DNA from 2 places in the Pseudomonas sp. 5.2 genome. Region 2 is predicted to be linked to the other one. Evidence: predicted binding sites of a transcription regulator. Region 2 holds the regulator's gene; the other holds the start of a gene.
What was found. The regulator sigma-54, encoded in region 2, starts transcription at its own class of promoters, with help from an activator protein. The targets are predictions, from matches to a motif close to ANTGGCATNNANNTTGCTNT.
Positions count from the first base shown of each region.

Region 1 (15,659 bases), on a different contig from region 2:
TTCCTGGCGCAGGCGCAGCTCCTGGCCAGCTTCGGTGCTGTCGGCCGGGTAGAGAACGCGTGAGATGCTCTCGGCACGGGCCACTTCGGCGACCGCGCCCAGGTGGTCACCGGCGTTGAAGCGCTCCAGGTGCAGTTCTTCCAGCGCCCGGGCACGCCACAGGCGCAAGGTGTTGACGCTGGCGCCACGCCAGCCGACCACCGGCGTGTCATAGGCCACCGCGCGCACCGTCTCGCCAGGCCACCACACTTGCCGTTGCTGGCCGTGGGTGTCTTGCACCGTTTCGACGCTGCCGCCGAAACTGATCGGGTAGATCACCTCGGCGCGCTCAAACTCCCAGGGGTTGCCAAAGTCCAGCCAGTTTTCGGTCTGCTCCTGCTGCCAGCCATCGACCACCGCCTGGCGAAACAGGCCGTGCTCGTAGCGGATGCCGTAGCCGTGGGCGGCGATGCCCAGGGTCGACATGCTTTCCATGAAGCAAGCGGCGAGCCGCCCCAGGCCACCGTTGCCCAGCGCCGCATCCGGCTCGAGCAGGCGGATACGCTCCAGGTCGACATCCAGGCCATCAAGGGCTTCACGGGCGATGTCCAGCAAGCCCAGGTTGCTCAAGCTGTCGTACAGCAGCCGCCCAATGAGAAATTCCAGAGAAAGGTAATACACCCGCTTTTGACTGCGCCGATAGGCCTGACGGGTGTGGTCCATCCAGTGATCGACCATGTGATCACGCGCGGCCAGGGCAATGGCTTCGAACCAGTCATGGTCGAAGGCATGCTCGGGGTCCTTGCCGACCGCGTAGGTCAGCTTATCCAGTACAGCGGCGCGAAAATCGGCCACCTCGGCGTCACGTGCTTTGGGTTCCTGGGACATGCGGCATCCTCGGGCAAGTTGACGAATACGGAGGGAGAGTGAAGAGACTAGACCCTTCGACAGGGACTTACCGTTCCTGTTCGCAGTTTTCATGCCTGAACACTGAATCAACACCTTGAATCGGGCAAAAGGTTGTTCACAAATTGAACAACTCCGGTATCATCGCGCGCCCCAAGCCCGTGATTCACCCCCATAACGATGAAAACGACCCTGATCGCCGCCGCCGAAGTCGACCGCCTGGAGACTTGGCAGCGCTATGCCAGCCACATGTGCGGTGGCTGCCACTCGACCTGTTGCACCCTGCCGGTGGAGGTGAAGATCAAGGATCTGATCCGCATTGGCGTGGTAGACGAGTTCGAAAAAGACGAACCGCCCAAAAACGTGGCCAAACGCCTGCAGAAGGAAGGCATCATCGAACGCTTCAACCAGAAGTCAGGCATTTTCACCCTGACCCGGATGAGCAACGATGACTGCATGTACCTGGATCGTAAGAGCCGGCTGTGCACCATTTATGACAAGCGCCCGGACACCTGCCGCAACCACCCCAAGGTCGGGCCGCGGCCGGGGTATTGTGCCTACAAGCCTAAAGTGGTTGGGCGTTGACGATCCATCAGAGACCCAATAGACTTTCAACCGTCTTGATGTACACGGAGCTTCCCTCGGGAAGTGTCTAGACGCCGCCACCTGGTTCCGGCCGTGCCGGTTGATGGGATAAGTCCCTAAGGGCATCCGCGATACGACCCCCTTAATTGGGGGTTTCGTATTTCTGCAGCCAGCTAACGCTGCACTGGCCGTCGAATCGGCTCATTTCTCAGCTTCTTCATTATCAACAGCCAGCCCTTAATCTTTTCATGCCGCTTCAGGCGAAGCGGACGATGAGAGGGATGATCAACGTCTCGCACGTAGGCACTTTCAACATATACCTTCAGGCTCCGGGCTGATTCACGACGCAGACTGAAATAGACCTCACAGCGGCTTCCTTCTGGATAGCCGAATTGATGCCCTTCCATGGTCAGCCAGTTGCTATGCCCCGTAAACAGACATTGCCTATCCGCCAGTGATGCCATGATGGTCGGCAGTTGCACGGACAGCCTGTATCGCCCAGCGCAAAACGCCCGGCATATACCCCTGTGATCTATTAGCAAATGCTCGAGGCCCATAGCCTCGAAATTCAATTCAGCACCTTGCTTCGGCCCATAACTGACACAGTGGCTTGAATACTCTATTGCCAGCGTCACTTCTTGCGGTTCCTGAGTGGAATGCGCTGGGATAACTACTTGATGCAAGCCGGGACGCAAGTGGAGCAAGCTCCAGGACACTCCCGCAACATCAATATGGCCACGCGCCAAATGCTCCTTCCACCCCCTGCCCTTCATCTTCAGCTCCCTGATTTTTACAAGCAGGCAGCGTACTGGGGCTATGGTGCATTGCCAAAAACTGCTTAGTTAGCAATTACTTCCGTTGCAACATGGGGCAATAAACGCCCCAAACAAAAACGCCCCCGGCCTTTCGACCGGGGGCGCTTTCATTCAGCCACAGCTAAATCAGCTGTTCTTGGCTTTCTTGGCAGCGCGGGTACGCTCGCTTTCGTCCAGGATCTTCTTGCGAAGACGGATGGACTTCGGCGTGACTTCGCACAGCTCGTCTTCCTGGATGTATTCCAGAGCCTGTTCCAGGGTGAAGCGAACAGGCGGAACCAGGGCGATGACTTCGTCTTTACCCGAAGCACGCATGTTGTCGAGCTTCTTGCCCTTGGTAGGGTTGACGCCCAGGTCGTTGTCGCGGCTGTTCTGGCCGATGATCTGACCGTTGTAGATCTCTTGACCGTGCTCGACAAACAGCTTGCCACGCGCCTGGAGGGTTTCCAGCGAGTAGGTCAGCGCCTTGCCGGTTTCGACCGAAACCAGTACGCCGTTCTGACGGCCGGACATGTGGCCGGACTTCACGGTGTCGTAGCGATCGAAGATCGAAGTCAGGATGCCTGCACCGTTGGTCAGGGTCAGGAACTGGTTACGGAAACCGATCAGACCACGCGCCGGGATGTTGTATTCCAGGCGTACACGGCCCTTGCCATCCGGAACCATGTTGGTCAGGTCGCCTTTACGCAGACCCATCTCTTCCATGACCTTGCCCTGGGCTTCTTCAGGGATGTCGATGGTGACGTTTTCGAACGGTTCCTGCTTCACGCCGTCCACTTCGCGGATGATCACTTCTGGGCGGCCCAGGGCCAGCTCGAAGCCTTCACGACGCATGGTTTCGATCAGTACCGAGAGGTGCAGCTCACCACGGCCCGAGACCTTGAACTTGTCTGGGGAGTCGGTTTCTTCAACGCGCAGGGCAACGTTGTACAGCAGCTCTTTGTCCAGACGGTCCTTGATGTTACGGCTGGTGACGAACTTGCCTTCCTTGCCGCAGAACGGCGAGTCGTTGACCTGGAAGGTCATCGAAACGGTCGGCTCGTCAACGGTCAGCGGCTTCATCGCCTCAACGGCAGTCGGGTCGCACAGGGTGTCGGAGATGAACAGCTCGTCGAAACCGCTGATGCAGACGATGTCGCCAGCTTGGGCTTCTTCGACATCGACGCGGTGCAGGCCGTGGTGGCCCATCAGCTTGAGGATACGGCCGTTACGCTTCTTGCCGTCAGCGTCGATGGCAACAACCGGGGTGTTCGGCTTGATGCGACCACGGGCAATACGGCCAACACCGATAACACCCAGGAAGCTGTTGTAGTCCAGAGCGGAGATCTGCATCTGGAACGGGCCGTCACGGTCAACAGCTGGCGCTGGAACGTGGTCGATGACCGCCTGGTACAGGGCAGTCATGTCTTCGCCCATTTCGGTGTGGTCCAGACCGGCGATGCCGTTCAGGGCCGAGGCGTAGACGACTTTGAAGTCCAGCTGTTCGTCGGTGGCACCGAGGTTGTCGAACAGGTCGAAGATCTGGTCCAGAACCCAGTCAGGACGCGCGCCCGGGCGGTCAACCTTGTTGATGACAACGATTGGCTTCAGGCCAGCTTCGAAGGCCTTTTTGGTCACGAAGCGGGTTTGCGGCATCGGGCCGTCTTGAGCGTCGACCAGCAGCAGCACGGAGTCGACCATCGACATTACACGCTCAACCTCGCCACCGAAGTCGGCGTGGCCGGGGGTGTCGACGATGTTGATGTGGTAGCCGTTCCAGTTGATGGCGGTGTTTTTCGCCAGAATGGTAATACCGCGCTCTTTTTCCTGGTCGTTGGAGTCCATGACGCGCTCGTCGTTGAGCTCGTTACGCTCCAGAGTGCCGGACTGACGCAGGAGTTTGTCGACCAACGTGGTTTTACCATGGTCAACGTGGGCGATGATGGCGATGTTACGCAGATTTTCGATCACAAGTGTATCTCGATCAGAGGATTCGGTTGCCGCCTAGTCTAGGCGACCAATATGTAAGGTATAAGGCTCAGCAGGCCCGGCGGTCGGGAGGGCGATGGCGGATGCTGCCGCCATACAGCCCTGGCGTCTTATGCCGGACGATAAACACGCACATTGGCATGTCCCTCACTGAGCAGGTGGTGTGCGTGCAGTCGGCTCATCACACCCTTGTCGCAATACAGCAGGTACTGGCGTGTTTCATCCAGCTGCTTGAAGCGACTATTAATTGCATAAAATGGCATCACTTGGACTTCGATGCCCTCGATCACCAGGGGTTCGTCTTCCTGGGCATCGGGGTGACGGATGTCGATGACGATCTGGCCAGGCAGCGCTTCGCGCACTTCTTCCACCTCGACGTCCTTGCCCAGCTCATCGATCACGTGGTCGATCGAGATGAACTTGGCGCGTTCGAGGGCGCGCTCCAGCACGGCCATGTCGAATTGCTTCTCTTCATGCTCCATGCGGTGACGCTTGGCGTGGGTGGTCGGGTTTACCGAGATCACGCCGCAGTATTCAGGCATGTGCTTGGCGAAGTCGGCGGTGCCGATTTCGGTGGCCTGGTCGATGATGTCCTGCTTGTGGCTGGCCAGCAGCGGGCGCAGCACCAGCTTGTCGGTCGCCGAGTCGATGATCGACAGGTTCGGCAGGGTCTGGCTGGAGACCTGGGAAATCGCCTCGCCGGTGACCAGCGCGTCGATCTGCAGGCGGTCGGCCATATGGGCGGCGCCGCGCAACATCATGCGCTTGAGGGTCACGCCCATGTAGCTGTTGTCGACCTTGTTGAGGATCTCGCCGACCACTTCTTCGAACGGCACGCTGATGAACAGCACGCGCTGGCTGCTGCCGTACTTTTTCCACAGGTAGTGGGCAACTTCCATCACCCCCAGCTCGTGAGCACGGCCGCCGAGGTTGAAGAAGCAGAAGTGGGTCATCAGGCCACGGCGCATCATCTGGTAGGCCGCCACGGTGGAGTCGAAGCCACCGGACATCAATACCAGGGTTTGCTCGAGGGCGCCCAGCGGATAGCCGCCGATGCCCTGGTGCTGGTTGTGGATCACGTACAGGCGCTGGTTGCGAATTTCGATGCGCACCAGGACTTCCGGGTTCTTCAGCTCGATGCCGGCGGCGCCGCACTGCTGACGCAGCTGGCTGCCGACGTAGCGGTCGACGTCCATCGACGTGAAGTCGTGGTGGCCGCCGCGCTTGCAGCGTACCGCGAAGTGCTTGCCCGCCAGCAGGTGACCGAAGTGCTGCTTGCACTTCTCGACGATGTCGTCGAAGTCGCCGAGCGGGTATTCCTCGACCTGCAGGAAGTGGGTGATACCCGGCGTGCAGGTGAGGCGCTCGATCATCTCGCGCTGGACCTTCTCGTCTTCGACGCGGGTGACCACTTCGAGATTGTCCCAGACACCATCGACCGCGAGCTCAGGATCCAGATCCTTGAGCACGTTGCGGATGTTCTTGCCGAGCTGACGGATGAAGCGCTTGCGCACCGGCCGGCTCTTGATGGTGATTTCTGGGAAGACTTTGACGATAAGTTTCATTGGTTAACAGCGCGCGCAGGGCCTGCCGAAAATGAGGGGCGCGAATTATATCGGAAATTGCTCAGGATTTGACCAACTTTTGATCAGAAGCTTTGAGATAAATGCAAGGCCGGGGTTTTGGGGTGCCTGTTCCGGCCCTTTCGCGGGTAAACCCGCTCCTACAGGGGATTGCACAATCTTCGAAATCCCTGCGGTCCCTGTGGGAGCGGGTTCACCCGCGAAGAGGCCCTGAAAGAAAGCACAACACTAAGCACGTGCACACTATTGGTGCACTGGTACTAAAAACCGCATCTTAAGAGTGCACTTTTCCCCACTACCCTGTCGCCAGATGCCCGCAAACGCCCTCTTTTATCCCGCCCTCGCCATTTTCGGGCACTGGCATGCAATTTGCTCCCTTGTGAGGCAGGTAAGCTTGGCCGACTATCCGCGCCCGGCAACACCCTTTTTCCAGGGCAGCGGCCCACCGCGCTCTAGACCATCCGGAGGACAACATGTCGAAGTCGGTTCAACTCATCAAAGATCATGACGTCAAGTGGATTGATCTGCGTTTCACGGACACCAAAGGCATTCAGCACCACGTGACCATGCCGGCGCGTGATGGCCTGGACGAAGATTTCTTCGAAGTCGGCAAGATGTTCGACGGTTCCTCCATCGCTGGCTGGAAAGGCATCGAAGCCTCCGACATGATCCTGATGCCGGTCGATGACACCGCCGTGCTGGACCCGTTCACCGAAGAGCCAACCCTGATCATCACCTGCGACATCGTCGACCCGTCGAGCATGCAGGGCTACGATCGCGACCCACGCGGCATCGCCAAGCGCGCCGAAGAGTACCTGAAGAGCACCGGCATCGGTGACACCGTATTCGCCGGCCCAGAGCCTGAGTTCTTCATCTTCGACGAAGTGAAGTTCCAGTCGGACATCTCCGGCTCGATGTTCAAGATCTTCTCCGAGCAAGGCTCGTGGATGACTGGCGCTGACGTGGAAGGCGGCAACAAAGGCCACCGTCCTGGCGTCAAAGGCGGCTACTTCCCAGTTCCGCCGTTCGACCACGACCACGAAATCCGTACTGCCATGTGCAACGCACTGGAAGAAATGGGTCAGACCGTTGAAGTTCACCACCACGAAGTGGCGACTGCCGGCCAGAACGAAATCGGCGTCAAGTTCAACACCCTGGTGAAGAAGGCTGACGAAGTACAGGCCCTGAAGTACGTCGTGCACAACGTTGCCGACGCCTACGGCCGTACCGCCACCTTCATGCCGAAGCCACTGTACGGCGACAACGGCTCGGGCATGCACGTGCACATGTCGATCTGGAAAGACGGCAAGAACACCTTCTCGGGTGAAGGCTATGCCGGCCTGTCCGACACCGCCCTGTACTTCATCGGCGGTATCATCAAGCACGGTAAGGCCCTGAACGGCTTCACCAACCCGTCGACCAACTCCTACAAGCGTCTGGTTCCAGGCTTCGAAGCCCCGGTGATGCTGGCCTACTCGGCGCGCAACCGTTCCGCCTCGATCCGTATTCCGTACGTCGGCAGCCCGAAAGCCCGCCGTATCGAAGCGCGCTTCCCGGACCCATCGGCCAACCCGTACCTGGCCTTCGCGGCCCTGCTGATGGCTGGCCTGGACGGCATCCAGAACAAGATCCACCCAGGCGATGCTGCCGACAAGAACCTGTACGACCTGCCGCCTGAAGAGGCGAAAGACATCCCGCAAGTCTGCGGCAGCCTGAAAGAGGCCCTGGAAGAGCTGGATAAAGGCCGAGCGTTCCTGACCAAGGGCGGCGTGTTCTCCGACGACTTCATCGATGCCTTCATCGAGCTGAAGAGCGAAGAAGAGATCAAGGTCCGTACCTTCGTGCACCCGCTGGAATACGAGCTGTACTACAGCTGCTGATCTGATCGGCGCCTGGCGCCGATGACGTGATCAAGACGGCCTCCTTCGGGAGGCCGTTTTTGTTTCTGCCCACGCAGAACCCTCGCCACTCCCGCTATGCTCTATCTTGGTGCACCACTGCCAGCCGTGCCCCTATTTGCTCCCCAATCTGGGTCAAGTGAAACGTTTCATCCAGAGTTTCTGATCCGAAAGTGCGCAGATACAGGCCTTTATGGGCAAATCTCGCTTCTTTTCGGAGCTTTGGTTTGTTTCTTGCATTTTCCTGGCATCAGCGGATCCACAGCGCGCCCGGCTCTGGCCACCTAGTGCCAGGCAAGCGCCAAAAGAGGTCAACGACGCCTTATGACCATCAGCGATGCACAGCACCGTCTGCTTCTGGACAACCTGACCACCGCCACGCTCCTGCTGAACGCCGAGCTGCGCCTGGAATACATGAACCCGGCGGCAGAAATGCTGTTGGCCGTCAGTGGCCAGCGCAGCCATGGGCAGTTCATCAGCGAGCTGTTCACCGAGTCGACCGAAGCGCTCAGCTCGCTGCGCCAGGCGGTTGAACAGGCGCACCCGTTCACCAAGCGCGAGGCGCAGCTGACCTCGCTGACTGGGCAGACCATCACCGTCGACTACGCTGTCACGCCGATTCTGCACCAGGGCCAGACCCTGCTGCTGCTCGAGGTGCACCCGCGCGATCGGCTGCTGCGCATCACCAAGGAAGAAGCCCAGCTGAGCAAGCAGGAAACCACCAAGATGCTGGTGCGTGGCCTGGCCCACGAGATCAAGAACCCGCTCGGTGGCATCCGCGGCGCGGCGCAGCTGTTGGCCCGCGAGCTGCCTGAAGAGGGCCTGCGCGACTACACCAACGTGATCATCGAAGAGGCCGACCGCCTGCGCAACCTGGTCGACCGTATGCTGGGCTCGAACAAACTGCCCTCGCTGGCCATGACCAACATCCACGAAGTGCTGGAGCGGGTCTGCAGCCTGGTGGACGCCGAAAGCCAGGGCTGCATCACGTTGGTGCGCGACTACGACCCGAGCCTGCCGGATGTGCTGATCGACCGTGAGCAGATGATCCAGGCGGTGCTGAACATCGTGCGCAACGCCATGCAGGCGATAAGCTCGCAGAACGAATTGCGCCTGGGCCGCATCACCCTGCGCAGCCGTGCGCTGCGCCAGTTCACCATCGGCCATGTGCGCCACCGGCTGGTGGCACGCGTCGAGATCATCGACAACGGCCCGGGCATCCCGTCGGAACTGCAAGACACGCTTTTCTATCCCATGGTCAGCGGGCGCCCGGACGGTACCGGGCTGGGCCTGGCCATCACCCAGAACATCATCAGCCAGCACCAGGGCCTGATCGAGTGTGAAAGCCACGCGGGCCATACCGCCTTCTCGATCTACCTGCCTCTGGAACAAGGAGCCACCGCCTCATGAGCCGAAGTGAAACCGTATGGATCGTCGACGATGATCGCTCCATCCGCTGGGTCCTGGAAAAAGCCCTGCAACAGGAAGGCATGACCACCCAGAGCTTCGACAGCGCTGATGGCGTGATGGGCCGCCTGGCCCGCCAGCAACCGGATGTGATCATTTCCGACATCCGCATGCCGGGCACCAGCGGCCTTGACCTGCTGGCCCAGATCCGCGAACAGCACCCGCGCCTGCCGGTCATCATCATGACCGCTCACTCCGACCTCGACAGTGCCGTGGCGTCCTACCAGGGCGGCGCCTTCGAGTACCTGCCCAAGCCGTTCGACGTGGACGAGGCAGTGTCGCTGGTCAAGCGCGCCAACCAGCATGCCCAGGAGCAGCAAGGCCTCGATGTGCCACAAGCCTTGGCCCGTACGCCAGAGATCATCGGCGAAGCGCCGGCGATGCAGGAGGTGTTCCGCGCCATCGGTCGCCTGAGCCACTCCAACATCACGGTACTGATCAACGGTGAGTCCGGCACCGGCAAAGAGCTGGTGGCGCATGCGTTGCACCGCCACAGCCCGCGTGCGGCGTCACCGTTCATTGCCCTGAACATGGCAGCCATCCCCAAAGACCTGATGGAGTCCGAGCTGTTCGGCCATGAGAAAGGCGCCTTCACCGGTGCGGCAAACCTGCGCCGCGGTCGCTTCGAGCAGGCCGACGGCGGTACGTTGTTCCTCGACGAGATCGGCGACATGCCCGCCGACACCCAGACCCGCCTGCTGCGGGTGCTGGCCGATGGCGAGTTCTACCGGGTGGGTGGCCACGTGCCGGTCAAGGTGGATGTGCGCATCATTGCCGCCACCCACCAGAACCTGGAGTCGTTGGTGCAGGCTGGCAAGTTCCGCGAGGACTTGTTCCACCGGCTCAATGTGATCCGCATCCACATTCCGCGCCTGGCCGACCGCCGCGAAGATATCCCTGCGCTCGCCCGCCACTTCCTCGCCCGCGCCGCGCAGGAGCTGGCGGTGGAGCCAAAACTGCTGAAGCCGGAAACCGAAGAGTTCATCCGCAACCTGCCGTGGCCGGGCAACGTGCGGCAGATGGAAAACACCTGCCGCTGGATCACCGTGATGGCGTCCAGCCGTGAAGTGCTGATCGGTGACTTGCCTCCCGAGTTGCTCAACCTGCCGCAGGACGCGGCCCCCGTGACCAACTGGGAACAGGCGCTGCGCCAGTGGGCGGACCAGGCGCTGGCCCGTGGCCAATCGAACCTGCTCGACAGTGCGGTGCCCAGTTTCGAACGGATCATGATCGAGACCGCCCTCAAGCACACGGCCGGCCGGCGTCGGGATGCGGCGTTGTTGCTGGGCTGGGGGCGCAATACCTTGACGCGCAAAATCAAGGAGCTGGGGATGAATGTCGCCGGCGGCGATGAGGATGACAGCGAAGACCATTGAGTTGTACGTAGGTCATTGAATACTGGGGCCGCTCTGCGGCCCATCGCGGCACAAGGCCGCTCCCACACCGACCGCGTTATGCCCCTATTCACAGGGCATGCGCGAACATTGTGGGAGCGGCCTTGTGCCGCGATGGGCCGCAAAGCGGCCCCAATACAGGCGATGGATAACTTAAGTGAACAGCATGACGCTTTAGAGCGGCCCTTTTTATTTCAGCCGCAATGCACCGATCCTGTGCCCTCTGCACCGCACGAAGGCACAAAAACCCTCAAAACCTGGCAAAAAAGCCCTGAAAGCCAATGTTTCCGGGTTTTGCAAAACTGGCACGCCCCCTGCAATAAGTCCTGTATCTCCAGTTTCGGGGTCCTCGGTACAGGCAGGCCGGGAAAACCCCTCTTTTATTTGCAATAGCGCAAGTTTTGGGGACCCTGGTACAGGCAGGCCGGGACATCCCCTCTTTTATTCGTGCAGCCTCACCTGCACACGCCAACGCCCAGCGTCCTCTGCACCGGCCCACTCGCCGTGCAGTGGGCGCGCGGCCACCACCGTCAGCAACAGCCCTTCCTCGCTTTTCTGCACACGCCAGCCCACCGGTTTGCCCTGCAGGCTCAATTGCCCCCGCTGGGCCTTGCCCTGGGCCTCGAACAGCACGGCAACCGTCCCCTCGACGTTCTCGCCATGCAGCTTCGGCTCTTCGTTGAACCATAGGTCGAGCCCGTCTTGTACCACCTCAACCTGCTCCAGCACCCGCTCATCGGGGGTGGTCAGGCGGCCGATCATCAAGCCCACCATCAGGCCGACAATGGCCAGCGATAGCATCACGCGTGGGAAGGCCTTCGAACGCAGGTCCGGTTCAGGGGTAGAATGCTCGTCATCTTCACGCCTGGAGCCGTGCATGTTTCACGTCATCCTTTTTCAACCAGAAATTCCGCCGAATACCGGCAACATCATTCGCCTCTGCGCCAACAGCGGTTGCCACCTGCACCTGATCGAGCCCATCAGCTTCGAACTGGATGACAAGCGCCTGCGCAGGGCGGGGCTGGACTACCACGAGTATGCCACGCTCAAGCGCCACGAGAGCCTGGCCGGATGCCTGGAAAGCCTGGGTAACCCACGGCTGTTCGCCTTCACCACCAAGGGCTCGCACCCCTTCCATGAAGTGGCTTACCAGCCGGGCGACGCCTTCCTGTTTGGCCCCGAAAGCCGCGGCTTGCCAGCCGACGTGCTGGACAGCCTGCCGGCCGAGCAGCGCTTGCGCCTGCCGATGCGGCCGGGGTGCCGGAGCCTGAACCTGTCCAATACCGTGGCGGTGACGGTGTACGAGGCCTGGCGGCAGAACGGGTTTGCCGGAAGCTGACCCATTGGCAGGAACGGCCTCTTCGCGGGGCAAGCCCGCTCCCACAATGGTTTGGCGTAAGCATCTCAATGTGGGAGCGGGCCTGCCCCGCGAAGAGGCCAGAACAGGCAATAAAAAAGCGCCCCGTGAGGCGCCTTTCTGAAACCGGCAGCTATTACTGCACAGTAGGCGTCTCGCCCGCTTCCTGCATACGCTGCAGCTCTTGCGCGTACAGGGCGTCGAAGTTGACCGGCGACAGCATCAGCGCTGGGAACGAACCGCGGGTGACCAGGCTGTCCAGGGTCTCACGGGCGTACGGGAACAGGATGTTCGGGCAGAACGCGCCGAGGGTGTGGCTCATCGACGAAGCGTCGAGGTTGGCGATCAGGAAGATGCCGGCCTGCTGCACTTCAGCGATGAAGGCCACTTCGTCACCGTTCTTGACGGTAACCGACAGGGTCAGCACCACTTCATGGAAGTCGCCTTCCAGGGCTTTCTGCTTGGTGTTCAGGTCCAGGGCAACGCTCGGCTCCCACTGCTGGCGGAAGATCTGCGGGCTTTTCGGGGCCTCGAACGACAGGTCACGCACGTAGATGCGCTGCAGGGAGAACTGAGGGCTGTTGTCTTCGGCAGCTGCGCCGTTGGTCTGTTGGTCAGTCATGGCAGATCCTTATCCTAATGTTTTTGAATGCAGTGCAAATCAGGCCGCCAGCAGCGCGTCGAGCTTGCCGGCGCGCTCCAGGGCATAGAGGTCATCGCATCCACCGACATGGGTGCTGCCGATCCAGATCTGTGGCACCGACGTACGGCCGGCCTTCTGGCTCATTTCGGCGCGAACCTGCGGTTTGCCGTCGACCTTGATTTCCTCGAACGCAACGCCCTTGCTCTCGAGCAGGTATTTGGCGCGCATGCAGTAGGGGCAGTAGTCGCTGGAATAAACGATGACGGGCTTCATATCACTTCACCAGGGGCAGGTTATCGGCTTTCCAGCTGGAAACGCCACCGCTCAACTTAGCGGCGTTGTAACCAGCTTTGAGCAGCTCGCGGCAAAGCGTGCCGGACTGCTGGCCCATCGCATCGACGATGATCAGGGTCTTCTCTTTGTGCTTTTCCAGCTCGGCCATACGGCTGACCAGCTTGTCCTGCGGGATGTTCACGGCACCCACGATGTGGCCCGCGGAATATTCCTTGGCAGTGCGGATATCGATGACCAGGGCCTTGTCAGCGTTGACCAGGGCAGTCAACTGGCCATTGCTCAGGCTCTGGCCGCCACGGCGGACTTCATTGATGAGCAGCAGGACCAGCAGAACAACGAAGATCGCAACCAGGATGTAGTGATCTGTCGCGAATTGAATCAGGTGAGCAACCATCAGCGGTGTTCCAGGCGATTGAAAATGCCGGCCAGTATACACAGCCCCCCATGACCACCAAAGCCCGACTGGCCGGCCAGAAAAGCAGCTTTGCCCTGGCACGCTGGCTGCGCCGGTCGGGGGATGGGACGAATATTCGCCGTTGATGGCGCATTTGCCCTAAAATGCGTGTCTTTATCATCTTTGAACAACCGTGAGTTTGATTGATGACGAGTACGCCCAAACCCCTGGTCCTGATCATCCTGGATGGCTTCGGCCACAGCGAAAGCCCCGAATACAACGCCATCTATGCCGCCAACACACCGGTCTATGACCGCCTGCGCGCCAGTCAGCCGCACGGCTTGATCTCCGGTTCAGGCATGGATGTCGGCCTGCCAGACGGGCAGATGGGCAACTCCGAAGTCGGCCACATGAACCTCGGTGCCGGCCGCGTCGTCTACCAGGACTTCACCCGGGTCACCAAGGCTATTCGTGATGGCGAGTTCTTCAGCAACCCGGTGCTCACCGGCGCGGTAGACAAGGCTGTCGGTGCCGGCAAGGCCGTGCACATCCTCGGTTTGCTGTCCGACGGCGGCGTGCACAGCCACCAGGACCACCTGATCGCGATGGCCGAACTGGCCGCACAGCGTGGCGCTGAAAAAATCTACCTGCACGCCTTCCTCGACGGCCGCGACACGCCGCCGCGCAGCGCCGAGTCGTCCATCGAGCTGCTCGACAAGACCTTCGCCAAGCTGGGCAAGGGCCGCATCGCCAGCCTCATCGGCCGCTACTTCGCCATGGACCGCGACAACCGTTGGGACCGCGTTGCCGCGGCCTACAACCTGATCGTCGACAGCGTTGCCGACTACACCGCAGACACCGCCCTGGCCGGCCTTGAAGCCGCCTACGCCCGTGAAGAAAACGACGAGTTCGTCAAAGCCACGCGCATTGGCGAGGCGGTCAAGGTCGAAGACGGCGACGCGGTGATCTTCATGAACTTCCGCGCCGACCGCGCCCGCGAACTGTCGCGTGCCTTCGTCGAGCCGGACTTCAACGAATTCCCGCGTGCGCGCCTGCCGAAGATGGCGGCCTACATCGGCCTGACCCAGTATTCGGCAAAAATCCCGGCGCCAGCAGCCTTTGCACCGTCCAGCCTGGACAACGTGCTGGGCGAATACCTGGCCAAGAATGGCAAGACCCAGCTGCGCATCGCCGAGACCGAAAAGTACGCGCACGTCACGTTCTTCTTCTCGGGCGGCCGTGAAGAGCCGTTCGAAGGCGAAGAGCGCATCCTGATCCCATCGCCGAAGGTCGCCACCTACGACCTGCAACCGGAAATGAACGCGCCGGAAGTCACCGACCGCATCGTCGAAGCCATCGAGCAACAGCGTTTCGACGTGATCATCGTCAACTACGCCAACGGCGACATGGTCGGCCACACGGGCGTGTTCGAGGCCGCGGTCAAGGCCGTCGAAGCGCTGGATACCTGTGTTGGGCGTATCGTCGAGGCGCTGGATAAAGTCGACGGTGAAGCGCTGATCACCGCCGACCACGGCAACGTCGAGCAAATGGAAGACGCCTGCACCGGCCAAGCGCACACCGCGCACACCACCGAGCCAGTGCCGTTCATCTATGTGGGCAAGCGCAAGGTCAACGTCCGCGAAGGCGGCGTGCTGGCCGACGTGGCGCCGACCATGCTGAAACTGCTGGGGCTGGAAAAGCCTGTGGAAATGACCGGGACGTCGATCCTGATCGACGCCTGAGTTGCCTTCATTCGCAGCACAAGGCTGCTCCTACAATGGCCTGCGCACCGCCTGTAGGAGCAGCCTTGCGCTGCGAATGGGCCGCAAAGCGGCCCCAGATTCAAGGTTTCCAGACAAACGCCTCGCCGCATCTGCCGCGAGGCGTTTTTTTTGCAGGCTCGCGCGGGCATACTAGGCCAGTCTCCATCCCTGGTACGCCCAACCCCATGCTCCGCGCCCTGATCCTACTCGCCCTGTCTTGCCTGCTCAGCCCGGCATTTGCCGATGAGCGCGCACAGACCCAGCAACAACTGGACGCCACCCGCCAGGACATCGCCGAGCTCAAGAAGATGCTGGGCAAGCTCCAGGAAGAGAAATCCGGCGTGCAGAAAGACCTCAAGTCCACCGAGACCGACATCGGCAACCTCGAGAAACAGGTGGAGGCTCTGCAACAAGAACTAAAAAAGACCGAGGGCGAGCTGGAGCGCCTTGATACCGAGAAAAAAAAACTCCAGAGCGCCCGCGTTGAACAACAACGGCTGATTGCCATCCAGGCCCGTTCCGCCTACCAGAACGGCCGCGAGGAATACCTCAAGCTGCTGCTCAACCAGCAGAACCCCGAGAAATTCGCCCGCACCCTCACCTATTACGATTA
Region 1 is NZ_JBYBHH010000009.1:135,605-151,263, forward strand. Features, by position in the region: gene AC5PZ0_RS15705 (glycogen/starch/alpha-glucan phosphorylase) at 1-867, opposite strand, end outside; gene AC5PZ0_RS15710 (YkgJ family cysteine cluster protein) at 1,066-1,470, shown strand; gene AC5PZ0_RS15715 (YjaZ family protein) at 1,644-2,243, opposite strand; gene typA (translational GTPase TypA) at 2,412-4,235, opposite strand; gene thiI (tRNA uracil 4-sulfurtransferase ThiI) at 4,364-5,818, opposite strand; gene glnA (type I glutamate--ammonia ligase) at 6,310-7,716, shown strand; gene glnL (nitrogen regulation protein NR(II)) at 8,059-9,144, shown strand; gene ntrC (nitrogen regulation protein NR(I)) at 9,141-10,577, shown strand; gene AC5PZ0_RS15745 (hypothetical protein) at 11,037-11,474, opposite strand; gene trmL (tRNA (uridine(34)/cytosine(34)/5-carboxymethylaminomethyluridine(34)-2'-O)-methyltransferase TrmL) at 11,473-11,934, shown strand; gene secB (protein-export chaperone SecB) at 12,089-12,574, opposite strand; gene grxC (glutaredoxin 3) at 12,614-12,868, opposite strand; gene AC5PZ0_RS15765 (rhodanese-like domain-containing protein) at 12,870-13,283, opposite strand; gene gpmI (2,3-bisphosphoglycerate-independent phosphoglycerate mutase) at 13,490-15,025, shown strand; gene AC5PZ0_RS15775 (murein hydrolase activator EnvC family protein) at 15,232-15,659, shown strand, end outside.
Region 1: a site for sigma-54 is predicted at 6,193-6,212, ahead of glnA (type I glutamate--ammonia ligase). Genes of this name have one in related genera too.

Region 2 (15,659 bases):
CGAAGCAGTGGAATCGGTCGGCAGGTTGTCGACGGTCTTGTCCAGCTGCAACGTCACCCGACCGGTGTAGGAATCACGGTCCAGATCGATGGCGGTGACCTTGCCGATCGTCACACCGGCCATGGTCACTTTAGCTCTGACCGTCAAACCGGCGATATTGTCGAAGTACGCATAAACTTTATAGGTATCGCTGCTCGGGCTGGCCGACAGCCCGCTGACTCGCAGGGCCAGCAGCAGCAGCGCCAGGATCCCGGCCAGGAGGAACAGGCCGACACCGATTTCCAGGGTGCGGTTTTGCATCAGAAATCTCCAAACATCAAGGCGGTCAGAATAAAGTCCAGACCCAGGACAGCCAACGAGGCATAGACCACGGTCTTGGTGGTGGCACGGCTGATCCCTTCTGAGGTGGGCTCACAGTCGTACCCCTGGAATACGGCGATCCAGGTGGTGACGAAGGCGAACACCAGGCTCTTGATCAAGCCGTTCAGCACGTCGTCGGTGAAGGAAACGCTGTTCTGCATGTTGGCCCAGAACGAGCCCTCGTAAACGCCCAGCCAATCCACGGCGACCCACGACCCACCCCAGATGCCGACCACGCTGAAGATCAGCGCCAGCAGCGGCAGCGAGATGAAACCGGCCCACAGGCGTGGCGCAACGATGTACTTGAGCGGGTCGACGCCGATCATTTCCAGGCTCGACAGCTGCTCGGTGGACTTCATGTTGCCAATTTCGGCGGTCAGCGCAGAACCTGCGCGGCCGGCGAACAACAGTGCGGTCACCACCGGCCCGAGCTCACGCAACAGGGTCAGGGCCACCATCTGCCCGACCGCCTGTTCAGAGCCGTACTTGGTCAGGATGCTGTACCCCTGCAGCGCCAGCACCATGCCGATGAACACACCGGACACGACGATGATCGCCAGCGACAGCACGCCCACCGAGTACAGCTGCTTGGTCAGCAGCTGGAAGCCACCGCCAATACCGCCACGCCCGATCAGCGCATGGAACAGAAACAGACAGGAACGCCCGAGCACGGCCAGCACGTCGATCGCCGAGCGACCGAACAGGCGAACACGTTCGAGTAAGGATTTTCTGCGCATCAACGCGCCCCCAGCAGGTCGGCGCGGTAATCAGGCGCGGGAAAGTGGAAGGGTACCGGGCCATCCGGGTCGCCTTTCATGAACTGGCGAATACGCGGGTTGTCCGAGCCCATCAGCTCGTCGGGCGTGCCCTGCCCCAGCACCTGGCCATCCCCTACCACGTAGATGTAGTCGGCAATGCTGGCGGTTTCGGCCAGGTCGTGGGAAACCACGATGCTGGTGATGCCCAAGGCATCGTTGAGCAGGCGGATCAGGCGCACCAGTACCCCCATGGCGATCGGGTCCTGGCCGACGAACGGTTCGTCGTACATGAGGATCTGCGGGTCCAGAGCGATCGCACGCGCCAACGCCACCCGGCGCTTCATGCCACCGGACAGTTCGTCAGGCATCAGGTCGATGGCACCGCGCAGGCCGACAGCCTGCAGTTTCATCAACACGATGTCGCGAATCATCTCTTCCGACAGCTGGGTGTGCACGCGCAGCGGGAAGGCCACGTTCTCGAATACATCGAGGTCAGTGAACAGCGCGCCACTCTGGAACAGCACGCCCATCTGCTTGCGCGCGTCGAACAGGTCGCTGCGCGACAGCGTCGGCAGGTTCTGCCCGGCAACCCATACCTCGCCGCTGGACGGACGCAGTTGCGCACCCATCAGGCGTAGCAATGTGGTCTTGCCGCAACCCGATGGCCCCATGATGCCGGTGACCTTGCCGCGCGGGATGCGTATGTCGACATTGCTGAAAATGCTGCGCGAACCGCGCTTGAAGGTCACTCCCTTCAACTCGACCGCGTAGGCGCTATCCACACTCATCTAGACTCCTTGCTAGTGCAGCCTCGTCCTAGTGGACGCTTGCCCTCATCGTGAAGGCACACGTGCCCCTGACAGGCCGAATAGCGGCGAACTATAGCACCGCTGACAGGGCGGCCCCAAGGCCATGGAACGTGTCGTTCAGCACAACGACAGACTTCCATGGCATTTGCCGGGCAATCGAAAGGATGAGGCTTTCTTCCATTGCGGCTATAATCGCCGCCTTTTCATCAGGCATTGTTTGACGACATGAGCCAATCCAGTGAGCTGATCCAGTCCGCCCTGCGCACCTTGCGCCTCGAAGTCGAGGCCGTGGAAAGCCTGGCGCCGCGTATCGACGCCAACTTCGTCAAGGCCTGCGAGCTGATTCTGGCCAGCAAGGGCCGGGTTGTGGTGGTCGGCATGGGCAAGTCGGGGCATATCGGCAACAAGATCGCCGCCACCCTGGCCAGCACCGGTACGCCTGCGTTCTTCGTGCACCCGGCCGAAGCCAGCCATGGCGACATGGGCATGATCACCCGGGACGATGTCATCCTGGCCCTGTCCAATTCCGGCAGCACTGCAGAAATCATCACCTTGCTGCCGCTGATCAAGCGCCTCGGCATCCAACTGATCAGCCTGACCGGCAATGCCGATTCGCCCCTGGCCCAGGCCGCCGAGGTCAACCTCGACGCCCGCGTCACCCAGGAGGCCTGCCCGCTGAACCTGGCCCCCACCTCTTCGACCACCGCAGCGCTGGTGTTGGGCGACGCCCTGGCCATCGCCCTGCTCGAAGCCCGTGGTTTCACTGCCGAAGACTTCGCCTTTTCGCACCCCGGTGGCGCCCTCGGCCGCCGCCTGCTGCTCAAGGTCGAGAACGTGATGCACGCAGGCGCCGAACTGCCCCAGGTGGCACGCGGCACCCTGCTCAAGGATGCGCTACTGGAAATGTCACGCAAAGGCCTGGGCATGACCGTGATCCTCGAACCGGACGGCAAACTGGCCGGGATCTTCACCGACGGCGACCTGCGCCGCAGCCTGGACCGCAATATCGACATGCACACCACCTTGATCGACCAGGTGATGACCGTGCATGGCAAGACCGCCCGCGCCGAAATGCTGGCCGCCGAGGCGCTGAAAATCATGGAAGACCACAAGATCAACGCGCTGGTGGTGGTCGACCAGGACGACCGCCCGACCGGCGCCCTGAACATGCACGACCTGTTGCGCGCCGGAGTAATGTAAATGACCCAGGATTTGATTCAACGTGGCCAGGCCATCAAGCTTGCCGTGTTCGACGTTGACGGCGTGCTCACCGACGGCCGCCTGTACTTCCTCGAAGACGGCAGCGAGTTCAAGACCTTCAACACCCTCGACGGCCAGGGCATCAAGATGCTCATGGCATCGGGCGTGACCACGGCAATTATCAGTGGGCGCAAAACCCCGGTGGTCGAGCGCCGTGCGAAAAACCTCGGCATCCCGCACCTGTACCAGGGCCGCGAGGACAAATTGGTGGTACTCGACGGCTTGCTCGCCGAACTCGGCCTAAGCTATGAACAAGTCGCCTACCTGGGCGACGACCTGCCCGACCTGCCGGTGATCCGCCGGGTCGGCCTGGGCATGGCGGTGGCCAACGCCGCCCCCTTCGTTCGCCAACATGCGCACGGGGTGACCCAGGCCCGCGGCGGTGAAGGCGCGGCGCGTGAATTTTGTGAACTGATCATGCAGGCCCAGGGCACCCTGGACGCTGCCAACGCACATTACCTTTAAGGCTGCTCATGTTCAGCAAGAAAGCCCGCAATATTGTGCTGCTCTTGGCCATCGGCGCCCTGCTGGCGGCGATCGGCTACTGGAATGTCAGCCCCGAGAGCTTCCTCGACCAGCCCACGGCCCAGGTCGACGAGAGCGCCATCGACTACTACGCGATCAATGCCCACAGCGTGCAGTTCCTGCCCGACGGCAAGTTGCAGTACGAAATGACCGCCGACAAGGTCGAACACCTGACGGCCACCGAGGTCACACTGGTGACCACGCCAGACCTGCACATGTACCGCGGCACCGAGTACCCGTGGCACGTGCAAAGCGTCCGTGCCGAGGTCAACCCGGACGGCACCGAGGTCGAGCTGATCGACCAGGTGCGCATTGCCCGCACCGACGAAAAGAAGCGTGAAACGATTATCACCAGCTCACGCATGACCGTATTCCCGCAGAAGCAATATGCGCAGACCGAGCAAGCCGTTAGAATCGACGGCGCCGGTGGCACGACCACGGGCAAAGGAATGAAAGCGTATTTGAAAGAAGGCAGGATGGACCTGCTCTCTAACGTAAGAGGACAGTATGAGGCTCGTTAAAACCCTCCCCCTTTTGCTCAGCCTGAGCGCAGCACTGGGAAGCGCGAGCGCCTTCGCACTGCCGACCGACCGTGACCAGCCTATCCGCATCCAGGCCGACAACGCGCACCTGGACGACAAGCAAGGCGTGGCCACCTACACCGGTGACGTCATCATCACCCAAGGTTCGATGATGATCAAAGGCAACACCGTGACCATGACCCGCGCCGCCAATGGCGACATCGACGTGGTCACCTCGGTGGGCAACCTGGCCTACTTCGAACAGCAGCAGAGCACCGCCAAGCCGGACAAGATGAAAGGCTGGGCCGTGACCATTCAGTACCAGGCGCAGAAAGACACGGTGATCCTCACCGACCGCGCCAAGGTCGAGAATGAAGGCAACACCACTGAAGGCGAGAAGATCGTCTACAACACCAAGACCCAGGTTGCGACCGCCGGTCGTGGTGGCAACGTGACTCAACCACGTCAGCGCATCGACATGGTGATCCAGCCGAAGAAGAAGGCCGAGTAAATGGCAACCCTCAAAGCCCAGCACCTGGCCAAGAGCTACAAGGGTCGGCAAGTCGTGCGCGACGTCAGCCTGTCGATCGACAGCGGCCAGATCGTCGGCCTGCTCGGCCCTAACGGCGCCGGCAAGACCACCTGCTTCTACATGATCGTCGGCCTGGTCCAGGCTGAGCAAGGGCGCGTGCTGATCGACAACCTCGATGTCAGCCACCAGCCCATGCACGGTCGCGCGCGTGCCGGTATCGGCTACCTGCCGCAGGAAGCTTCGATCTTCCGCAAGCTGTCGGTGGCCGACAACATCATGGCGATCCTCGAGACCCGCAAGGAGCTCGACCGCGACGGCCGCCGCAAGGAGCTGGAAAGCCTGCTGCAGGAGTTCCACATCAGCCACATCCGCGACAACCTCGGCATGAGCCTCTCGGGTGGCGAACGCCGCCGTGTCGAGATCGCACGCGCCCTGGCGACCGCCCCGAAGTTCATCCTGCTCGACGAACCCTTCGCGGGCGTCGACCCGATTTCCGTCGGTGACATCAAGCAGATCATCCACCACCTCAAGGCCAAGGGGATCGGCGTACTGATTACCGACCACAACGTGCGTGAGACCTTGGATATCTGCGAAACCGCCTATATCGTCAATGATGGCCGACTGATCGCCGAAGGCGACGCCGAGACCATCCTGGCCAACGAACTGGTCAAAGAGGTTTACCTGGGTCACGAGTTCCGGCTCTGACCCCGGGACGCACCTGGAGCACTGGCAAATCGACCCTGTCGGGGTTTAAGTTGTTACGGTGCTCTAGGCAAACGCTACAATTTAAGGCATAAAACTTGCTTGAATTTGGCGCTCCGGCGCCCTCGTGTAGTGGATGGCGCATGCGCGCCGGCGAACAAGGTATTAAGCCCCTGCCATGAAACCATCGCTCGTCCTAAAAATGGGCCAGCAACTGACGATGACTCCTCAGTTGCAACAGGCCATCCGCCTCCTCCAGCTCTCTACCCTGGACCTCCAACAGGAAATCCAGGAAGCGCTGGAATCGAACCCGATGCTCGAACGTCAGGAAGACGGCGAGGACTTCGACAACAGCGACCCGATGGCCGATAACGCCGAGAACAAACCGGCCGCCGAAGTCCAGGACAACAGCTTCCAGGAAAGCACCAACAGTGCCGAAAACCTGGAAGACGGCGAGTGGAGCGAGCGAATCCCCAACGAGCTGCCCGTCGATACCGCCTGGGAAGACATCTACCAGACCAGCGCCAGCAGCCTGCCGAGCAACGATGACGACGAGTGGGACTTCACCACCCGCACATCGGCCGGCGAAAGCCTGCAAAGCCACCTGCTGTGGCAGTTGAACCTGGCGCCGATGTCCGACACCGATCGCCTGATCGCCGTCACCCTGATCGACAGCATCAATGGCCAGGGCTACCTCGAAGACACCCTCGAAGAGATCTGCGCCGGTTTCGACCCCGAACTGGATATCGAGCTGGACGAGGTCGAAGCAGTCCTGCACCGTATTCAGCAGTTCGAGCCTGCCGGCATCGCCGCACGCAACCTGGGCGAATGCCTGCTGCTGCAACTGCGCCAGCTACCGGCCAGCACGCCGTGGATGGCCGAGGCCAAACGCCTGGTCACCGACTTCATCGACCTGCTGGGCAGCCGCGACTACAGCCAGCTGATGCGGCGCATGAAGATCAAGGAAGACGAGCTGCGCCAGGTCATCGAGCTGGTGCAAAGCCTCAACCCGCGCCCTGGCTCGCAGATCGAATCGAGCGAGCCCGAGTACGTCGTGCCCGACGTCATCGTGCGCAAGGACAGCGACCGCTGGCTGGTGGAGCTGAACCAGGAAGCCATCCCGCGCCTGCGCGTCAACCCGCAGTACGCAGGCTTTGTCCGCCGCGCCGACACCAGCGCCGACAACACCTTCATGCGCAATCAGCTGCAAGAAGCGCGCTGGTTCATCAAGAGCCTGCAAAGCCGCAACGAAACCCTGATGAAAGTAGCCACGCAGATCGTCGAGCATCAGCGCGGCTTCCTCGACCATGGCGACGAAGCGATGAAGCCGTTGGTCCTGCATGACATCGCCGAAGCCGTCGGCATGCACGAGTCGACCATTTCGCGGGTTACCACGCAAAAATACATGCACACGCCCCGCGGCATCTACGAACTGAAATACTTTTTCTCAAGCCACGTCAGCACCGCTGAAGGCGGAGAATGCTCGTCCACAGCGATCCGCGCGATCATCAAGAAACTGGTTGCGGCGGAAAATCAGAAAAAGCCATTGAGTGACAGCAAGATCGCTGGTTTACTGGAGGCACAAGGCATCCAGGTAGCCCGTCGCACCGTCGCCAAGTACCGCGAGTCTCTCGGCATCGCACCGTCGAGCGAGCGCAAGCGACTGATGTAGCACCTGGTATGTGCCACAGCGTTTTTGGGGCAGGTGCAAGACTTGCCTCTTTATGCACGGGCAATAAAGGAGAAGCTGTATGCAAGTCAATATCAGTGGACAGCATGTAGAAGTCACCCAGCCGCTGCGCGATTATGTGCTTGAAAAGCTCGCCCGCGTGGAAAGTCACTTCGACAAGATCACTAACGTGCAGGTCATCATGAAGGTCGAGAAGCTGCAGCAGAAGGTCGAAGCGACCCTGCAGATTCCGGGCGGTGAAGTGGTAGCCAACGCGGAACACGAAGACATGTATGCAGCGATCGACGCCTTGGCCGACAAGCTCGACCGCCAACTGAAAAAACACAAGGAAAAACAGCAAAGCCTGCTGCAAGGTGCAGCTGCCCGCTGATCCCCCTCATCCATGATCCGACTTGAAACCATCCTGACCCCCGGCCGTTCCCTCGTGAACGTGCCGGGCGGCAGTAAGAAGCGCGCCCTCGAAAAGGTCGCCACCGTCATCGCCGAACAAGTGCCAGAGCTGGAGATGCAAGACGTCTTCGAAAAACTGGTCGCCCGTGAAAAACTCGGTTCGACCGGGTTCGGCAACGGCATCGCCATCCCCCACTGCCGACTCGAAGGATGCACCGCCCCGGTCAGCGCACTGCTGCACCTGGAGGCGCCGATCGACTACGACGCCATCGATGGCGCACCCGTGGACCTGCTGTTCGTCCTGCTGGTGCCCGAAGCTGCCACCGATGCGCACCTGGAACTGCTGCGCCAGATCGCCAGCATGCTCGATCGCAAAGAGGTCCGTGATCGTCTGCGTGCCGCCAGCAGTAACGAGGCCCTGTACCAGGTTGTCCTGGACGTACAGAACGAGCACTGAACATGCACCTGATCATCGTCAGCGGCCGGTCCGGCTCCGGCAAGAGCACCGCCCTCGATGTCCTGGAAGACAACGGTTTCTATTGCATCGACAACCTTCCCGCCGGGCTGCTGCCGCAGCTTGCGGAAGATGCCTTGATCAATACCGAGTTGCTGCAGCCCAAGGTCGCCGTGTCGATTGACGCGCGCAACCTGCCCAGTCACCTGACGCGTTTCCCCGAGCTGCTCGAAGAGGCCCGTGCCCGGCATATCAAGTGTGATGTGCTGTACCTGGATGCCGACGAAGACACCCTGCTCAAGCGCTTTTCGGAGACCCGTCGGCGTCACCCGCTGACCAATGCCGACCGTTCCCTGGCAGAAGCGATACGCGTGGAAAGCGACATGCTGGGGCCGATCGCCGACCTTGCCGACCTCAAGATCGACACCACCAGCCTCAACCTTTACCAGTTGCGCGACTCGATCAAGCTGCGCCTGCTCAACCAGCCAGAGCCTGGCACCGCGTTCCTGGTCGAATCCTTTGGCTTCAAACGTGGTATGCCGGTCGATGCCGACCTGGTGTTCGACGTGCGCTGCTTGCCCAACCCCTACTGGAAGCCCGAACTGCGTGAGCATTCTGGTCTCGAACAACCGGTAATCGACTACCTCGCCGCACAGCCGGACGTCGAAGAGATGTTCAACGACATTTCCAGCTACCTGCTTAAATGGCTGCCCCGCTTCGCCGCCAGCAACCGAGCCTATGTCACCATCGCCATTGGCTGCACCGGTGGCCATCACCGGTCGGTATACCTGACCGAACGCCTCGGCACGTTGCTGCAGCAATCCCTGAAAAACGTCCAGGTCCGCCACCGCGACCTCTAGCCTACAGGATCCACCCCACGATGCCCGCCCGCGAAATCACCATCATCAACAAGCTGGGCCTGCATGCCCGGGCGGCGGCCAAGTTCGTCGGCGTGGCCGGGCGCTTTCCCTGCCAGGTCAAGGTAGGCCGCGCGCCAGACAAGCTGGTGGACGGCAAGAGCATCATGGCGGTGATGATGCTCGCGGCAGGCAAAGGCACCCAAGTGCACTTGCTGACCGAAGGCGAACAGGACAACGACGCGCTGGACGCACTGGTCGAGTTGATCAACAACTACTTCGACGAAGGCGAGTAGGGAACGCTGGGCTTGTCACAACACCTTCAGCGCCTGTGAGATCGAGCGCCGCCCGCGCGGCGCTTCGCAGCACAAGGCTGCTCCTACATCTGTTTCGGGCCAGTAACGCCTGTGCCAGCGCGATACCGTCTTGTTTTCACAACACGATATCGTGCCATATGCCAAGGGGCGTGCGCCTATGACGCTGGGGTAATTGGCCCGAAACAAATGTAGGAGCAGCCTTGTGCTGCGAAGCGCCGCGCGGGCGGCGCTCGGCCTTACAGGCCCAGAGAATCTCCCGCCGAACGGTCGCAAGCACGACACAATCATCATGGCGCAATCAATTCAAGACATCGCCGTGTCCATCACCATCATCAGGCAAAAACCGATACACAACCCCAAACTGGCCAGGCGGTGATGCCCATTGCTGCGCGACTCGGGGATGATCTCCTGGGTCACTACCAGCAGCATCGCCCCCGCGGCACACGCCAGGCCCAACGGCAACAGCAACTCTGCCACATTTACCAGCCAGGCACAGATAACCGCTGCCACCGGTTCGACCAGGCCTGAAGCGGCACCAATCAAGAATGCCTTGAAACGCGGCATGCCCGCCCCCGCCAGCACCAGCGCAATCACCAGCCCTTCCGGCACATCCTGCAAAGCGATGCCCATTGCCAGGCTGTCGGCATCGGCCATGCCACCGCCCGCAGACACGCCAATGGCCATGCCTTCAGGAATGTTGTGGGCGATGATGGCGATCACGAACAACCAGATTCGCGCGGCGATCACCGGCTGGTTGTCCGTGCCGACCAAGGCTTCTGGCGAGGCACCGGAGACCTTGAGGTCGACCAGGAACAGGCACAAGGCGCCAAACATCAGGCCAAAGCTGATCAAGCCGCCCGCGCCCCAAGGGCTGAAGCCGATGCCTTGCGCCGCCTCCAGCCCCGGGATGATCAGGGAAAACGCGGTGGCCGCCAGCATCACTCCCGCACCGAAGCCCAGCAGTGTGTCGGCCAGGGCCACCGGCATGTTACGAATCACCAACACCGGTACCGCGCCCAGCGCTGTCCCCAACGCACACAATGCGCCCCCTTCGAGGGCACGCAGCATGCGCGGCTCCAGGCCCAGCCAGGCAATGCCCTGCGCCAGCAGCAATGCTGTGCCCGCCAGCAACAGCAAGGTTCCTATCGCCAGACGAAACAGACGCACGCTGCTGACGGACAACACCTGTGAACGCATACCGGATCGACTCACTTCAAGGCTTCGAGATAACGACGTTCCACTTCCGCCCAGTCGACGACGTTGTAGAAGGCACCGATGTATTCAGGGCGACGGTTCTGGTATTTCAGGTAGTAGGCGTGCTCCCACACGTCCAACCCGAGAATCGGCGTGTTGCCGTGCATCAGCGGGCTGTCCTGGTTACCGCTGCTTTCGACCACCAGCGTGTTGCCCGGGGTGACGCTGAGCCAGGCCCAGCCACTGCCAAAGCGGGTCAGCGCTGCTTTGGTGAAGGCGTCCTTGAACGCGTCGAACCCACCCAGCTCGGCCTCGATGGCCTTGGCCACCTGACCGTGTGGCTGGCCGCCGCCGTGTGGCGCCATCACCGTCCAGAACAGCGTGTGGTTGGCGTGGCCGCCGCCTTGGTTGATCACGGCGCCCTGCAGCTTTTCTGGCAGTTGCTTGACCGCGCTTACCAGCTGCTCCACCGGCCATTCGGCCCACTCGGTGCCTTCGATGGCAGCGTTGAGGTTGTTGATGTAGGTCTGGTGGTGCTTGCTGTGGTGAATTTCCATGGTCTGGGCATCGATGTGCGGCTCCAGCGCATCGTAGGCATAAGGCAACGCAGGCAAGGTATGTGGCATATCAATGGATTCCGTAAGCGTGGGTTCTGGGTGTCACGCCTGTTTGCGCGGCCAGCTCGCTGGCGGCGGGGGCGTGACGGTTGAGCAGGCGCTCGGTGCGCGGGTACTGTCCGTACTCGGCAATGAAACTCAGCAATTCGGTGTAGGTGCGTGAACTGTGGCGCAGCGCTGCATCCCGCAGCGCCTGGGGCAAGCGCGCTTCCTGGCTGGCCTGGAGCAGGCGCTGGTGTGCAGAGCACAGGTAGTCGGCGCTCTCGTGCGGCTGGTTCAGGCGCAGGTGCAGGTCAGCCAGGTTGTGGTGAGCGATGACGAACACCGCCACCGCTTCGTCGACGTCATGCCAGCGCTCGAACAGCACCTGGGCCAAGGCCAAGGCTTGCAGGTAGTGTTCCCGGGCATCGACCCATTCACCTTGCTCGAACAGGCGGTTGGCGGTTTCAGTGGTGCGTTTCCAGTGCTGCATGACGTTTCTCCTGAGCGCGATGGCTCGTACGCTCGGCGGTGACGCTGAGTCAGATACCGCCGGCCGTGAGTTTTTCCGGGTCCAGCAGGGCCTCGAGTTGGTCACGCGACAAGTCGGTGTGCTCCAGCGCCACGTCGATGATCGGGCGGCCCTGCTTGTAGGCGGTCTTGGCGATTTCGGCGGCCTTGAGGTAGCCGATGATCGGGTTCAGCGCAGTGACCAGGATCGGGTTGCGCGCCAGCGCCTCCTTGAGCTTGCTTTCATTGACCTTGAAGGTGGCGATGGCCTTGTCGGCCAGCAGGCGGCTGACGTTGGCCATCAGCTCGATGCTCTCCAGCAGGTTGCGGGCGATCACCGGCAACATGACGTTCAGCTCGAAGTTGCCCGACTGCCCGGCGATGGCGATGGTCGCGTCATTGCCGATCACCTGCGCGGCGACCATGGCGGTGGCTTCCGGGATCACCGGGTTGACCTTGCCCGGCATGATCGACGAGCCCGGCTGCAAGCCTTGCAGCTCGATCTCGCCAAGGCCGGCCAAGGGGCCGGAGTTCATCCAGCGCAGGTCGTTGGCGATTTTCATCAGTGCCACGGCGGTGGTCTTGAGCTGGCCGGAAAGGGCCACCGCCGTGTCTTGCGAGCCGATCAGCGCAAACAGGTTTTGCCCGGGGGTGAACTCGACCTGGGTCAGGGCACTCAACTGACGCGCGAAGCCGGCAGCGAACTGTGGATGGGCGTTGATGCCGGTCCCGACGGCGGTACCGCCCTGGGCCAGCGCCTGCAAGCTCGGCAGGGTCGCCTCAATGTGCGCCAGCGCGCCGTTGATTTGCGCCGCCCAGCCGTCGAGCACCTGGCTCATGCGCACGGGCATGGCGTCCATCAGGTGAGTGCGGCCGGTTTTTACAAAGGCGTGCACCTGCACCGACTTGGCCTCGATCACCTGCACCAGGTGCCGCAACGCCGGCAGTAGCTGCTCGTGCAGCGCCAAGGCGGCACTGACATGGATGGTGGTCGGGATGATGTCGTTGCTGCTCTGGCCGCAGTTAACATGGTCGTTGGCATTGACCGCATCACCGAGCACCCGGCTGGCCAGGGTGGCGATCACTTCGTTGGCGTTCATGTTCGAACTGGTGCCGGAACCTGTCTGGAACACGTCCACCGGGAAATGCTGGATAAAATCTTCCGCAAGCAGTTGCTCGACCGCCTTGACGATGGCCTGGCCTTGGTCGGCGGTCACTTGCTCCAGCTCGATGTTGGCCTTGGCCGCTGCCGCCTTGGCCAGCAGCAATGCGCGAATGAACTGGGCCGGCATGCGCTGGCCGCTGATCGGGAAGTTGTCGACCGCGCGCTGTGTCTGGGCGCCATACAGGGCCTCGGCAGGCACCTGCAGCTCACCCATGCTGTCACGCTCGATACGGGTATTACTCATCGTCTAATCCTTGCATCAGTTCATCGGGAGAAATCGAAGGCAGCAGCACGCAGTTGGCCAATTGCAGGGCGTAGGGCTGCCAGCGCTGGTTCTGTTCGCGGCGGTCGAGGTTGCGCAGGTCCAGCAACGGGCGCCAGGCCTGGTCCAGGCACAGGCAGCGCCAATGCCACGGCAGCATGCGGTCGCAGGCGGTATCCAGCAGCAGGCGGAAGGAGGTCAACGCCACCGTCCAGGACGAGGTTTCGGTGCAGCACACCAGGTAACGGCCTTCGGCCAGGTAGTGCTCGATAAGGCGCGGCTCATCGGGCTCGAGCGCGCAGCGAATGCGCCGGCTGAGCCAGCGCCAGTTTTCCAAATAGGGCAATTCGTGAAGGACGGATTTCATGAACACCATCGCCAAGCAACTGGGTAATGATATTCATTATTAAGTGATAAATAGAATCACTTCAAGTGCGGATCGACTAAAGCCGTGAGGTAGGACGCATAAAAAAACCCGGCACCAAGGCCGGGTTCTCTAAATCAGTCTGAAACAGGTTGGGCTGTACCGGCCTCTTCGCGGGTAAACCCGCTCCCACAGTACCCTGAAGCCAGTCGGTGATCCTGTGGGAGCGGGTTTACCCGCGAAGCGGCCAGAGCAGGTTACCTATCAGCTCCCTGCAACCGTCATTCGCTCGATCAGCACGGAGCCCGTATGGATATTGCTGCGTGTCTCTAGATCGTTACCGATCGCGACAATTTGCTGGAACATATCCTTCATGTTCCCGGCGATGGTCACTTCCTGCACCGCGTGCTGAATCTCGCCGTTCTCGACCCAGAAACCCGCAGCCCCACGCGAATAATCGCCGGTCACCATGTTCAGGCCATGCCCCATCAGCTCGGTCACCAGCAAGCCACGCCCCATGCGGCGGATCAGGGCAGCCTGGTCTTCGACGCCATGGGTTACGTACAAGTTGTGAACACCACCGGAGTTGGCCGTGCTCGGCAGCCCGAGCTTGCGACCGGAATAGGTGCCCAGCAGGTACGACACCAACTCACCTTTGTCGACGAACGGTTTGGCGTAGGTCGCCAAGCCATCGCCATCGAACGCGGCACTGCCCAAGGCCCGAGGAATATGCGGGCGCTCATCGAGGGTCAGCCAGCTTGGGAACAGGCGCTGGCCAAGGGTGCCTTCAAGGAACGACGACTTGCGGTACAGGTTGCCGCCGGAAATCGCCGAGAGGAAGCTGCCGAACAGGCCGCCGGCCAGCTCTGCCGAGAACAGCACCGGCACTTCGCAGGTTGGTACCGGGCGCGCGCCGAGGCGGCTGGCCGCACGCTGGGCCGCGCGCTGGCCGATGCTGCGCGGGTCAGCCAGCAAGGTGCCTTGGCGGTTCACGTCATACCAGTAGTCGCGCTGCATCTGCCCGTCGCCCTCGGCGATCATCACACAGCTCAGGCTGTGCCGGGTCGACGCATAACCACCGATGAAACCGTGGCTGTTGCCGTACACCCGGCACCCTTGATGGGTGTTGAGGGTGGTGCCATCGGCGTTGAGAATGCGGGCATCGGCGTCGAACGCCGCAGCCTCGCAGGCCAAGGCCATCTCGATCGCCTTCTCGGGTTCGATATCCCAGTCGTGATAAAGGTCCAGGTCCGGGATTTCGCGCGCCATCAACGCGGCATCGGCCAGCCCCGAGCATTCGTCTTCGGAGGTGTGCTTGGCGATGGCCAAGGCTGCGGCAACGGTCTCGCGGATCGCGTCTGGGCCACTCGCGGAGGTGCTGGCCGAGCCTTTGCGCTGGCCGACATAGAGGGTGATGCCAAAGCCCTGGTCACGGTTGAACTCGACCGTTTCGACCTCACGCTGGCGCACCGTGGTGGACAGGCCCTGCTCCAGCGACACCGCTACTTCGCAGGCACTGGCACCCTGGCGACGCGCTTCGGCGATGATCGCTTCGACCTGTTCCTGCAACGCTGGCAGGTCTTTCGGACCTACGCTCTGGACTGCACTCATGGTTCTCTCCACTCAAATTCTGCGTTCGGCGAGGGTCATTCTACGACCGGGCCGGACAAGCGGCCCCCGACTGGTTATCATGGCGGCGATTTCTAGCGGACTGCCACCATGGTTGATTCAAACGACGCCTACGACGGCGAAAAAAGCAAAACCCAGATCAAGCGCGAACTGCATGAACTGGTTGAACTCGGCGAGCGCCTCACTACGCTCAAGGCCGACACCCTGGCACGCCTGCCGTTGACCGACGAGCTACGCAAAGCGTTGGCCGAGGCCAGCAAGCACACAGCTCACGGAGCCCGCAAACGGCACATGTCGTTCGTCGGCAAGCTGATGCGCGTCCAGGACCTGGATGCCATCCATGCCTTGCTCGAACAGATGGACAGCTCGACCCGCCAGTACAACGAGCGCTTCCACGGCCTGGAGCGCTGGCGCGACCGGCTCATCGACGGTAATGACGAAGACCTCGAGCGCTTCGTCAACGAATACCCGGACACCGATCGCCAGCAACTGCGCTCGCTGATCCGCCATGCCCAGCACGAAAAAGCGCGGAACAAACCGCCTGCTGCTGCGCGCAAAGTGTTCAAGTACATCCGCGACCTCGACGAGCTGCAGCGCGGCTTGCGTTGATGCCGTAGGGCCGCTTTGCGGCCCATTCGCAGCGCAAGGCTGCTCCTACAGGTGCATGCGATACCTGTAGGAGCAGCCTTGCGCTGCAAAAGGACCGCAAAGCGGTCCCCAACGCCATCACGCACCAGTACCGCCAACTGTGATCGCATCCAGCT
Region 2 is NZ_JBYBHH010000010.1:110,201-125,859, forward strand. Features, by position in the region: gene mlaD (outer membrane lipid asymmetry maintenance protein MlaD) at 1-300, opposite strand, end outside; gene mlaE (lipid asymmetry maintenance ABC transporter permease subunit MlaE) at 300-1,097, opposite strand; gene AC5PZ0_RS16665 (ATP-binding cassette domain-containing protein) at 1,097-1,906, opposite strand; gene AC5PZ0_RS16670 (KpsF/GutQ family sugar-phosphate isomerase) at 2,153-3,127, shown strand; gene AC5PZ0_RS16675 (KdsC family phosphatase) at 3,128-3,652, shown strand; gene lptC (LPS export ABC transporter periplasmic protein LptC) at 3,661-4,233, shown strand; gene lptA (lipopolysaccharide transport periplasmic protein LptA) at 4,220-4,744, shown strand; gene lptB (LPS export ABC transporter ATP-binding protein) at 4,745-5,470, shown strand; gene AC5PZ0_RS16695 (RNA polymerase factor sigma-54) at 5,646-7,139, shown strand; gene hpf (ribosome hibernation-promoting factor, HPF/YfiA family) at 7,219-7,527, shown strand; gene ptsN (PTS IIA-like nitrogen regulatory protein PtsN) at 7,540-8,004, shown strand; gene rapZ (RNase adapter RapZ) at 8,007-8,861, shown strand; gene AC5PZ0_RS16715 (HPr family phosphocarrier protein) at 8,882-9,154, shown strand; gene AC5PZ0_RS16720 (ZIP family metal transporter) at 9,479-10,372, opposite strand; gene AC5PZ0_RS16725 (superoxide dismutase) at 10,384-10,995, opposite strand; gene AC5PZ0_RS16730 (DUF2753 family protein) at 10,997-11,458, opposite strand; gene AC5PZ0_RS16735 (class II fumarate hydratase) at 11,508-12,884, opposite strand; gene AC5PZ0_RS16740 (hypothetical protein) at 12,877-13,278, opposite strand; gene pmbA (metalloprotease PmbA) at 13,531-14,877, opposite strand; gene yjgA (ribosome biogenesis factor YjgA) at 14,986-15,504, shown strand; gene tldD (metalloprotease TldD) at 15,622-15,659, opposite strand, start outside.